One region of the Paenibacillus sp. 22594 genome, then DNA from elsewhere that is predicted to be linked to it. Evidence: predicted binding sites of a transcription regulator. Region 1 holds the regulator's gene; the other holds the start of a gene.
The links. Region 1 encodes LexA, which represses DNA repair genes until DNA is damaged. Its sites were predicted from a motif close to CGAACATATGTTCG; they were not measured.
Positions count from the first base shown of each region.

Region 1 (5,347 bases):
GGGATCAGTTTCTTTACCGGTGCGGTTAATCCATACAGTAGTCAGACCTGCGCCAAGACCGCCAAGGATATCTGTGGTCAGCTTGTCACCAACCATAATTCCTTCCTCCGGCGAAATATCAAGCAGTTCCATCGCATGTGTGAATATCCCTTTGTCCGGTTTACCTTTACCGAAGTTGCCTGAAATCACAATATGGTCAAAGTAAGGAATCAGCTCAGGCACACCATCCAGCTTCTCCTGCTGCAACGCAGGGCACCCGTTCGTCAAGAGCAGTAGCTTCACCTTACCCTTGAGCTGATCCAGTACATGCAGTGTTTCTTCATACATGTAAGGACGGCTACGGCGTTCCGCAGCAAATTTAGAAGCCAGCTCTGCAGCCAGCGCTTCATCCTCCACACCCAGTGCTGCCAGCCCGCGGCGCCAGGATTCGTTACGGTAGACAGGTGCAAGCTGCTCCATCTTCCGGAATTCAAGCTGTTCACCTGCTGTGAAATTCCCCCACAGCGCTTCAAAAGGATTGATTCCAATCAGCTTGGTGAACGGAAACGTTTCATATGATTCATACAGATTTCTCGCTTCTCTGCGGACAGCTGCTTCCAGCTTCTTAGGATCGACGGATTCACCTGCTGCTTCACTGGCATAACGAAATGCTTCTTCAACGCTCCGCTCATCCCAGAGCAGCGTATCATCAAGGTCAAAGAGTACGGCGGAAATCGGCATTATAGTTCTCCCTCTCCCTATGCTGGACGTATCTTTCTATTCTTTCACATATTCCACATGATTCTGCTTGGCGAACTGCTCCAAACGCTCACCCATTGCATTAATGTCATAACGGTTGAGCAGCTTGGAGAATACCCACTGTGTGCGTTTACCTTTGTACTTAATGGAAACTGCGCCACGGGTGACAATAATTTTTTCAATATCCCCTGCCGGAAGCTGGCGTTCACGATTGTATTTAATGGTGGCAAGTCTGGCACGTTCAACCTTTAAATATGGACGACGGAAAAAAAGCAGTGCCGCGAGCAGGAAATACAATACAACTCCCAGCCAGTTGGCAAGAATACCGCTGCCCTTAGCTTCATCTATAGAGCCAACTACCCAGAACATGATGCCAAGCATCAATAATACTACGGGAAAAACAATATTGCGGCCTTTAAAAATATCGCTGCTCTTTGCAGCTGCAGAAGTGGTTGATGCATAGATGGAATCTTTCCCTTGCTTCTTGCGTTGCTTGTTGATTTGCTGTGTGTTGCGTTGAACCATTCTTTCCCAAGAACGGGCCATGTCAGTTCCCCCTAGTCATCCTATAATATCTATGAAAAGGAACAGAGCATCATTAACTCCTGCCTTGTTGCCTTGTTCATGCGCTTATTTGTCCACAATTTCAATAGTATTAAGCTGAGCACGGAAGTTACTGCGGATATTGCCCAGGTAGATCTCGCGAAGCTTGGCTCTTTCCTTAAGCTCCTCTTCATTCAGGCCGTCACTCTTCTGTTTGCGCGCTAATTCATTGATGCGGGCGACCAATTCGTCAATGTTCAATATGTTCCCCTCCCCTATAAATTCATTCTAACTTTGCCATGAGAAAAAGAGCTTGTCAAGGTCTGCTCCCTGAAAGCTCCTGGTATCCATCTATAGGCACTCCATCAGTATTAATATACAGGTAAACTTAGCACATCGCCGGCTTTGATGTTGCTGTTCTCAAGACCGCTCGTCCGTTTGATTCCTTCTATATATACAGCCGTTTTCATATGAGCCGGTTTATTCTTAAGTGCTATGCTCCAAAGTGTATCCCCGCGTTCAACAACAACCCTCTTCTCCTGTTTGGATGACAACACCGATCCCGCAAAAACATTGCCTACCACAGTAAATCCGGAAATCACTAATAGAAAAATCAAGGCCAGCTTTACAATTGTATCCTGACGGAGCAATCTGCGGCATGCTGCCGCTAATGAGAAAAGAAGATTCTTCATATCTAGTCTATCATTGTATGCAGAACGGGCTCTCGCTGTATGGTCCTCATGAACCTCGTCGTAAATACTGCGGTATGTGCTGTATTTTAACATATTAACCGGCCTCCAAACACTTGTTCTTACTTTCGAATTAATATAACACGAACATGTGTTTTGTTCAATACCTTTTTCGAACAATTGTTCCCTTATTCTCCGAACCCCTTTTCTGTTTATATCAAATCCGTTTTACCATTCTCCAGCTGCCATTCCCAATCGTTTTAGAACTTATGTTTGTACGAACGGAAGTTCTATGTTATAATTTTCCCAAACATAGTATATGGGGTTGATTCCGATGTCAAAGATTTCGAGTCGTCAACTGGCGATCCTGGAATTTATTCGTAACGAAGTCCGCAGCAAGGGTTATCCGCCTTCTGTCCGGGAAATCGGTGAAGCTGTAGGACTGGCTTCCAGCTCCACGGTACACGGTCACCTGGACCGGTTGGAGAAGAAAGGGCTTATCCGTCGTGATCCAACGAAACCGCGTGCAATAGAACTGCTGGGACAAGAGGATTCCGAGAATGTTCATCAATTTGTTCAGACGGTAACACGCATTCCAGTCGTTGGAAAGGTTACCGCCGGGGTGCCGATTACAGCAACAGAGAATATTGAGGATTACTTTCCACTGCCTACCCATTATGTAGGTGATAACAAAGTGTTCATGCTTTCTGTTCTTGGTGACAGTATGGTCGACGCTGGCATTATGAATGGTGACTATGTAATCGTCCGCCAGCAGCAGACAGCAGATAATGGCGATATCGTCGTTGCCATGACTGAAGAAGATGAAGCAACAGTTAAGACCTTCTACAAAGAACGTGATCATATCCGTCTGCAGCCGGAGAATCCCGCTTATGAGCCTCTACGTTTGAATCGAGTTACGATTCTGGGCAGAGTTATCGGCCTATTCCGTGATATTCATTAGTAAGTCCCCGTCTCATTTAAAACAGTTCCGCTTAATAGCGGAACTGTTTTTTCCTTTTCCCTCCAATCTACCAATTATTTTCTTCACACTATTTAGTACTCTTTGTTGCCCTATCTTGTCCCCTGTGCCTGATTAACCGAAAAGGAACATTTGTTCGCTTGTGATTTTCTATCTAATTTTCCAGAACTCTCTCTACACTCCACTCATATTCTGATCATAAAAGGAGTGTTGATCAAAATGCCCAATTATCGAATCATTACCGATCTGTCACAGCGGATGCTGTATCTGCTGGACAATGACACTGTAATTAGAGGTTTTCCTGTCGGCATAGGCAAGATGCTGTCCGTCTCTCCAGTTGGAGAATATACCATTATCAACAAACAGAAAAACCCCGGTGGCCCTTTCGGCGTTTTTTGGATGGGCCTGTCCAAGCCCCATTACGGGATTCACGGAACCAATGACCCTTCCTCCATCGGCAAAAAGGTATCCCATGGCTGTATTCGTATGTACAATGAAGATGTGTTAGCCCTCGCAGCAACTGTTCCCATCGGAACCCGTGTAACCATTCGAGAATAACAGCACAAAGGACACCTTGTGAGACATTTATCAACGTCTCACAAGGTGTCCTTCATGTTCAAACATTTATTTCGCATACAAACAGGAAAAGTGAAGTAATATGTCGAAACCTGTATATTGGTAAATTAAATCTTGAAAGGAAGTGTCTGGTTTGAATCAATCCAAAATAAGAACCCATGTCGACTTCAAGGTCGATGCATTAGGTAAGCTCTCCAATCTTTTACTGAACAATAATCATGGGGAACGCAGAGTCAATATCCTTACAGCCTTCGGCAGCATTCAAGGCAATGTAGCTTCGAACACCAGCAGTAATGAGGATGTATTTAACCTCAAATCATTGATGGACGATGTCATCGTTGATGAATACATTTCCTACTTGGGTGCTGAGCATCCTGAAAAGACATTCAATTACAATTTTGTAGTCTTGGATAATGTGATTGTACGGCCTTTCGCCAGCTTTGGAACTGAAATTGAATATAAACAGCTAATTGTCTACTCCGAGCAAATAACGTCCTTCAACTTCATGTAAAACCTGTTTATGACTACATATTGAAGCAATAGGCGACTAATGTGTCTCCCGGTGAATCTCAGGCTTATACCATTCACGACCCGGGAGCACATTGCTCTTATTGCTCAGTCTGCTCATATCCAAGCTCATCCAGAATGCCTTCAGCCAGTACAAGCTGCACCACTTCCGGCTCCTTCAGCTTCCTGGCGTAGACTACTGCACTTTTGGTAACTTTCTCGATCAATCTTCGGCCCTGTTCCTTGGTGATCGACACTTCTACCCCAGAGCGCCCTACCACTTCAGATAAGCAAAAAAAGACAATGCGCATACTATAATTTTCCCTGCTTAAAAAGTAGAACAAGTAAGGAACATTCTTCAGCAGACGATCCACCCAATTCGTAATCTCACGGATCTGATAAATCTCCCTGCGATCCTGCTCATACCCGTTAAATATGAGCGTTACCTTCCCGCGCATTTTCTTTTTCTCATACTTCTTGAATTCCCGTAAATAATTCTCCAGTCTTCCCTTCTCCACATCTTCCCTAGAAATATTCAGCACTGTAATATCTTCTAAAATCTCATTCAGACCAGAAGTAATTTCCACTCCGCTAGTTTCCTGCTGCTTCTGTAATCCAATACGCTGCCGTAAATCTTCTTTCATCTTTATCACCTTTCACTTATGTAAGATATTCGGATTCACACCTATGAAAAGGCATCCCGGGGGATGCCTTGGATTACAAGACTTCTTTTAAAGTTTCTGCTCCAACCATTAAACCTTACAGCACACTTCTAAGCAATCGGATAGCCGCAGCGTTTAAGCGTAATGCTTCCCGTATGGAAGCCCTCGCAGCCAGCAGCTCACGTCTGGCACGGCTCGGGTTTGGCACCCGGCGCAAGTTTTCATTGATTTCTTCCAGTCTTTCCAGCAAAATAGCTCTTTGTGTCCGCAGCAAACTGATGGCTCTGCGGATTCTCGCACGTTCGCGTTCTGTCATCATTACACCTCTTTTACGTTTTATAGTATAAGAGATGCAATAACAGCCGTATTGGTATGTGTTATCCGGCAACAATAACAGCTTATTAAAACAAAAGAGCCGCTTTTCAGCAGCTCACAGACTCAGGTTAAGCTTCCTTGACCTTAATAGAGATCACATTCGCCGGATTAATGTGTTTGCCGCCCGCCATAATCCATTCTGTAAGTCCGCTAGATTTCAGATGTGCCCGTGCTTCCTCCGCCGTCTTGAATGTGGATTCCAGTTCTTCAATTTGTCCATTCACATATTGAAGCTCATAGTGAACTGCACTCACAATGAACCACCTCCTATTCTATTA
Region 1 covers NZ_JBQENA010000001.1:453,749-459,095, forward strand. Annotated here, with positions in the region: gene ACTJKB_RS01905 (HAD family hydrolase) at 1-720, opposite strand, end outside; gene ACTJKB_RS01910 (hypothetical protein) at 757-1,284, opposite strand; gene ACTJKB_RS01915 (DUF896 domain-containing protein) at 1,369-1,542, opposite strand; gene ACTJKB_RS01920 (LysM peptidoglycan-binding domain-containing protein) at 1,653-2,066, opposite strand; gene lexA (transcriptional repressor LexA) at 2,305-2,931, shown strand; gene ACTJKB_RS01930 (L,D-transpeptidase) at 3,169-3,507, shown strand; gene ACTJKB_RS01935 (hypothetical protein) at 3,659-4,036, shown strand; gene ACTJKB_RS01940 (hypothetical protein) at 4,134-4,676, opposite strand; gene ACTJKB_RS01945 (hypothetical protein) at 4,792-5,010, opposite strand; gene ACTJKB_RS01950 (hypothetical protein) at 5,138-5,323, opposite strand.

Region 2 (5,347 bases), 160 kb from region 1:
TCTGCCTCTTTCTTCGCATTCTCCACGATGACTACGGCTTCTTTCTCAGCACTGGAAATCTTAGCTTCTGCAAGGGATTTACGAATAAAATAACCGAATCCAAAGAATAATGCAGCTACAACGAGAACGATTATGACCCAGATCGCAGTTTGCATCTGTTCACCTCCTCGTTGGTTCCTCCAAGAACTAGGCTTGGGAATTTGTGCAGTTGTTAAACTAATCCGTTCATCACCATACAAAAAACCGGTAATACACCGATTGCCATACTGCACATGCTGCACATGCACACTGCCCGCCTTATCCGGCGATTACATTTCATATGAGTTGTACGCGAACCGCTTCATAAGAGTCTGCTTTTTGGGAAGGAAAAAGGATATCTTATTTATGCCGATTCATGTTATATTTTATTATTTATAAAAAGACATTGTCAAGAGAGTCGATAACTGCATTAAAGTCAAGACAATCAGTCAGGGAAGTAAATATCCTCTTCTTCGCCCTCAAAATCCTCTTCCTGACGCAAAATATTCAGCACCTGGCGTACCATATCCCCGGAAAATCCCCTCCGCATGAGAAATGCTCCGGTCTTCCTCCGCTTGTCATTCACATCTCCGCGGATCAAATTCCATTTTTTTCGTCCCGTCTGCAGAGCGCTTTCCAGCTCCTGTTCGGGAGTAATATTCTCCAATGCCTCGGAAATCAGCGACTTATCGATGCCTTTCTCACGCAGTTCCTGGCGGATCCAGAGCTTGCCTTTGCGTTGATTCGTCATACGCTGCTCCGCCCATTGCTTGGCGTATAAGGGATCATCAAGCAGACGCTCCTGCTGCAGACGCAGCAGGACTTCAGCAATAATAGTCTCCCCTATTTCCTTCTCCCGTAAACGGCGGGCCATTTCCTGGGACGTTCGCGGTTTGCGCTCCAAATAGCGCAAACCCTCCACATAAGCCCGCTGCCGCTCATCAGCTACAACGATTTCCTCCAGATCGGCCTTCAGGAAGGAATTTCCCGTAATCATCCGGTATTTAATCATGACATCTTCATGAACGGCCAGCTGATATGCGCCAAAATGTATAATATAACGGTGGTCTGACTTCTTCTGACGCTCCACACGTGTAATTTCGAGTAGCTCATCCTCAGGAAAATCAGCTAAGATTTGCTCGTCCTGCTCTTCAGGTTCAGGATTTAATTGGATAACCATGGCTGCCCTATCACCTCATTGCTGATGTAAGTCTTATTCATTTGCGAAAAAGCGCCCTGCTATGATTATTCACAGGGCGCCTGAACTCTTACCTAGTATTCAATTACAAATGATTGAATATCAAGTTATTCGATTTCAAGCAGGAGTTTTTCTTCTTCCTCTTGCTCGGCAGCTACCTCAGTTTCACTTGGCGCAGCCACAAGCGTTGACAAATTGCTCGCTTCACGAATCTTATTCTCAATTAGCAAGGCAATATCCTGATGCTCCTTAAGGAACTGCTTGGAATTCTCACGGCCTTGTCCAAGACGTTCACCTTCATAGGAATACCAAGCACCGCTCTTGTTCACGATATCCATCTCTGTTCCGATATCTACAAGGCTACCTTCACGGGAAATGCCTTCACCGTACATAATATCCACATCCGCCTGTTTGAATGGAGGAGCCACCTTGTTCTTCACGACTTTAATCTTGGTACGGTTACCCACAACATCATTGCCCATTTTGATGCTCTCTACGCGGCGCACATCCAGGCGTACGGAAGAGTAGAATTTCAGTGCCCGGCCGCCAGGTGTCGTTTCCGGGTTACCAAACATCACGCCGATCTTCTCACGAAGCTGGTTGATGAAGATAGCAATGGTATTGGATTTGTTGATTGCCCCCGACAGTTTCCGCAAAGCCTGGGACATCAGACGTGCTTGCAAGCCTACATGGGAATCCCCCATGTCGCCTTCAATTTCCGCTTTTGGAACCAGTGCTGCCACCGAGTCTACTACGATGATATCAACTGCGCCACTGCGCACAAGTGCTTCAGCGATTTCAAGGGCTTGCTCACCAGTATCAGGCTGGGATAACAGCAGTTCATCGATATTTACACCAAGCGCTTTGGCGTATTTAGGATCAAGCGCATGCTCGGCATCGATAAATGCAGCTTGTCCGCCTGCCTTCTGCACTTCTGCAATAGCGTGCAGGGCAACAGTTGTCTTACCGGAAGACTCCGGTCCATATACTTCAATAATACGTCCCTTAGGAAGTCCGCCTATACCTAATGCAATATCAAGTGCCAAAGATCCGCTAGGTACGACTTCCACTTTCATGTGAGTGGATTCTCCCAATTTCATGATCGAACCTTTACCGAATTGTTTTTCTATTTGACGAAGCGCCATATCAAGCGCCGCACGACGATCTGACAATCAGACCACTTCCTTCACTGTTTATAGTATTATAATAACGTGTTTTGGAGGTCTTGCCAAGCTTTTTTTCGAACATACATTCGTTTTTTTTGTCCCAAGGAGGTTTACTCCCTTTTATTGTAAGCCTCCTTCCGGATCTGGCGCTGGGCCAGATTATTCATTCACCGGATGTCGGACAGTACCTTCTTACAGGGACAGGCTGCAGTTCATTACATAAGAATAAAACAAAAAACCGCAGCAAGGATATCTCAGTGCCACGGTTCTTCCGTATGAACAAATTATATACCGGACAGGAAGGTTATTGCAAGGCTGACCCTTCAAGCGGTGTAGCTACCTTACGCTCCTCCAGCCTGCGCCAGAGACGGTATAAAAGCGCCTTGACGGTTCGCAGACGGATATTTTCGCGAGTGCCTTTAAGATTAAGTTCATAGACTTCCGTAGGCCGGCCGCGTTCAGCCAGTCCGATAAATACTAACCCTACCGGCTTGCGCTCGGAATATCCCGGACCTGCTACACCGGTAACCGACAATCCAAAGTCACTGTCGGCGGTCATTCTCACCTGATCCGCAAGCACCTCAGCCACCTCCCGGCTGACAGCTCCCGGGGCTTCAGGACCTTCCAGCAGGGCTGCAGGCACGTTCAGCAGCTTCTTCTTCATATCATTGGAATAGCATACGATCCCTCCGAGGAACATAGAAGCGCTGCCCGGAATATTAGTAATGCTCTCCATTAGAAGGCCGCCTGTACAGCTCTCCGCTGCACTCAAAGTCAGGCCGGCATCTGCCATCCAATCCACAATCAGCTGCTCGAGCGGCACATCAATATTGGCATACATGTGCTCCGGCAGAATCTCCTGAATGGTCTTTTCAAGTCCCTCCAGCTTCTTCATAGCTTCCCGTTCCGAAGGGGCTTTGGTGGAGATGCGCACCGTTACTTCACCCTCCTTGGCATATGGAGCAATGGTCGGATCGCTCTGGCCCCGGATTAGATCAATCAGTTTATCCTCAAGGAGCGATTCCCCGATACCGGCAAACTTCAGCATTTTGGAGTATATCGGCATTTCATCCGTCAGGACATGCTGCTGCAGCCAAGGCTTGGCCTGGTCTGTGAACATAGGCTTCATCTCGCGCGGAGGTCCTGGAAGCACAATGTAAAACTTTCCACCATCAGAAAAAGCAAGCCCGACAGCCAGCCCCGTTTCATTCGGGAGTGGCGTTGTTCCATCGATAATCAGTGCCTGTTTCTGGTTGTTTTCGGTCATAACGATTTTACGTTCATCGAAAAATCGCTGAACATGGTCCATGGCAAGCTGGTCTATATGCAGACTGCGGCCTACGGATGCTGCTAACGCGTCTTTGGTAAGATCATCTTCGGTCGGACCAATCCCGCCGGTGAACAGAATAACATCCGCACGACTGCGGGCAATTTCGATGGCTTGCTGCAAACGGCTGCTGTTGTCTCCAACAACGGTCTGAAAATAAACATCAATTCCGAGTGCCGCCAGCTCTATTGAAAGAAACTGCGCATTGCTGTTTACAATCTGTCCGAGCAAAAGTTCTGTGCCGACGGCAATAATTTCCGCTTTCATCGCTGGCTTTCTCCTCCTGGATGTAAAATATTGAATGACTCTGAGCTGTTCAATTAAGCGTTGTGGAGCTGCAGTAAATCTTTGTTCTTCACGAAATAGTCAATACCTGAATAGATGGTAACAAGTGCAGCCGCCCAGATCGCAATATCATCTACAGGAATGCTGACAAATTGAAACGGAAAATTGTTAAGCAGCAGAAGTGAAATGGCGACAATCTGAATCACAGTTTTAATCTTGCCCCATTTGCTGGCAGCAACCACTTTACCTTCGAGCAGTGCTACCTGACGCAGTCCCGTTACAGCGAACTCACGGCTGATAATGACGATAGCAATCCAAGAGTCACATCTGCCCAGTTCTACCAGAGAAATCAGTACAGCCGAGACCAGCAGCTTGTCCGCAAGAGGATCGAGCAGCTTGCCCAGATTGGTGACCATGTTGTATTTCCGGGCAATGTAGCCGTCTATGCCATCCGTACTGGCTGCAAGCAGAAAAATCACTGCCGCGATCAGATGATTAATGGAGAGCTGGAACGAGCCCCAATGAATCGGTTCCGGATAAAAGCTGAAATTCACCAGCAAAAAAAACATCATAATCGGGATGAGGCAAATACGGGCAAGCGTAATGCGGTTAGGCAAATTCACAGAAGTTCCTCCCTTGATCCATACGAATCCGATAATCCACTATTTTCTTAAAAACTGCTTAGGCAAGTATATTATAGCCCTATGTAGGTGTCAAAAAAAACACAAAGCACCCCGCAGGCGAGATAAGCGCAAGCAGTGCGGGGTACGAAATCTTACTTTAAGTTGTTGAACTGCAGATCCAGCGGTAAATCTGCTTTGCGCAGAAGCTGGATAATCTGCTGCAGATCATCACGGCTTTTGCCGGTTACGCGGATTTGGTCCCCTTGAATCTGGCTTTTCACCTTCAATTTGGAATCACGGATCAGAATGTTGATTTTTTTGGCGTTCTCCTGATCAATTCCCTGTTTGAGTCCCAGACGCTGCCGTACAGTTCCCAGCGAGGCGGGCTCAATTTTGCCGAAATCCAGATTCTTGAGTGTAATTCCGCGTTTGACCATCTTCGACTGTAAAATATCAATGACGGCATTCAGCTTGTATTCATCCTCTGAAGCGATGATAAGCGCATCCTTTTCCAGCTTTAGACTGCTTTTGCTGTTTTTGAAGTCAAAGCGGTTATCAATCTCCTTCTCCGTCTGATGAACGGCATTGGTCAACTCCTGCATATCCATCTTGGATACGATATCAAATGAACTTTCCGAACTCATAAATCCACTTCCTTTGTTTACAAATATTCTTTTCCTATTATATGAGAAAGGAACTCTTAAGTCTAATTATGGGAAGCCTGAAAGGA
Region 2 covers NZ_JBQENA010000001.1:609,154-614,500, forward strand. Annotated here, with positions in the region: gene rny (ribonuclease Y) at 1-155, opposite strand, end outside; gene ACTJKB_RS02580 (regulatory protein RecX) at 464-1,198, opposite strand; gene recA (recombinase RecA) at 1,324-2,388, opposite strand; gene ACTJKB_RS02590 (competence/damage-inducible protein A) at 2,687-3,976, opposite strand; gene pgsA (CDP-diacylglycerol--glycerol-3-phosphate 3-phosphatidyltransferase) at 4,030-4,617, opposite strand; gene ACTJKB_RS02600 (YajQ family cyclic di-GMP-binding protein) at 4,770-5,261, opposite strand.
Region 2: a site for LexA is predicted at 2,458-2,471, ahead of recA (recombinase RecA). Genes of this name have one in related genera too.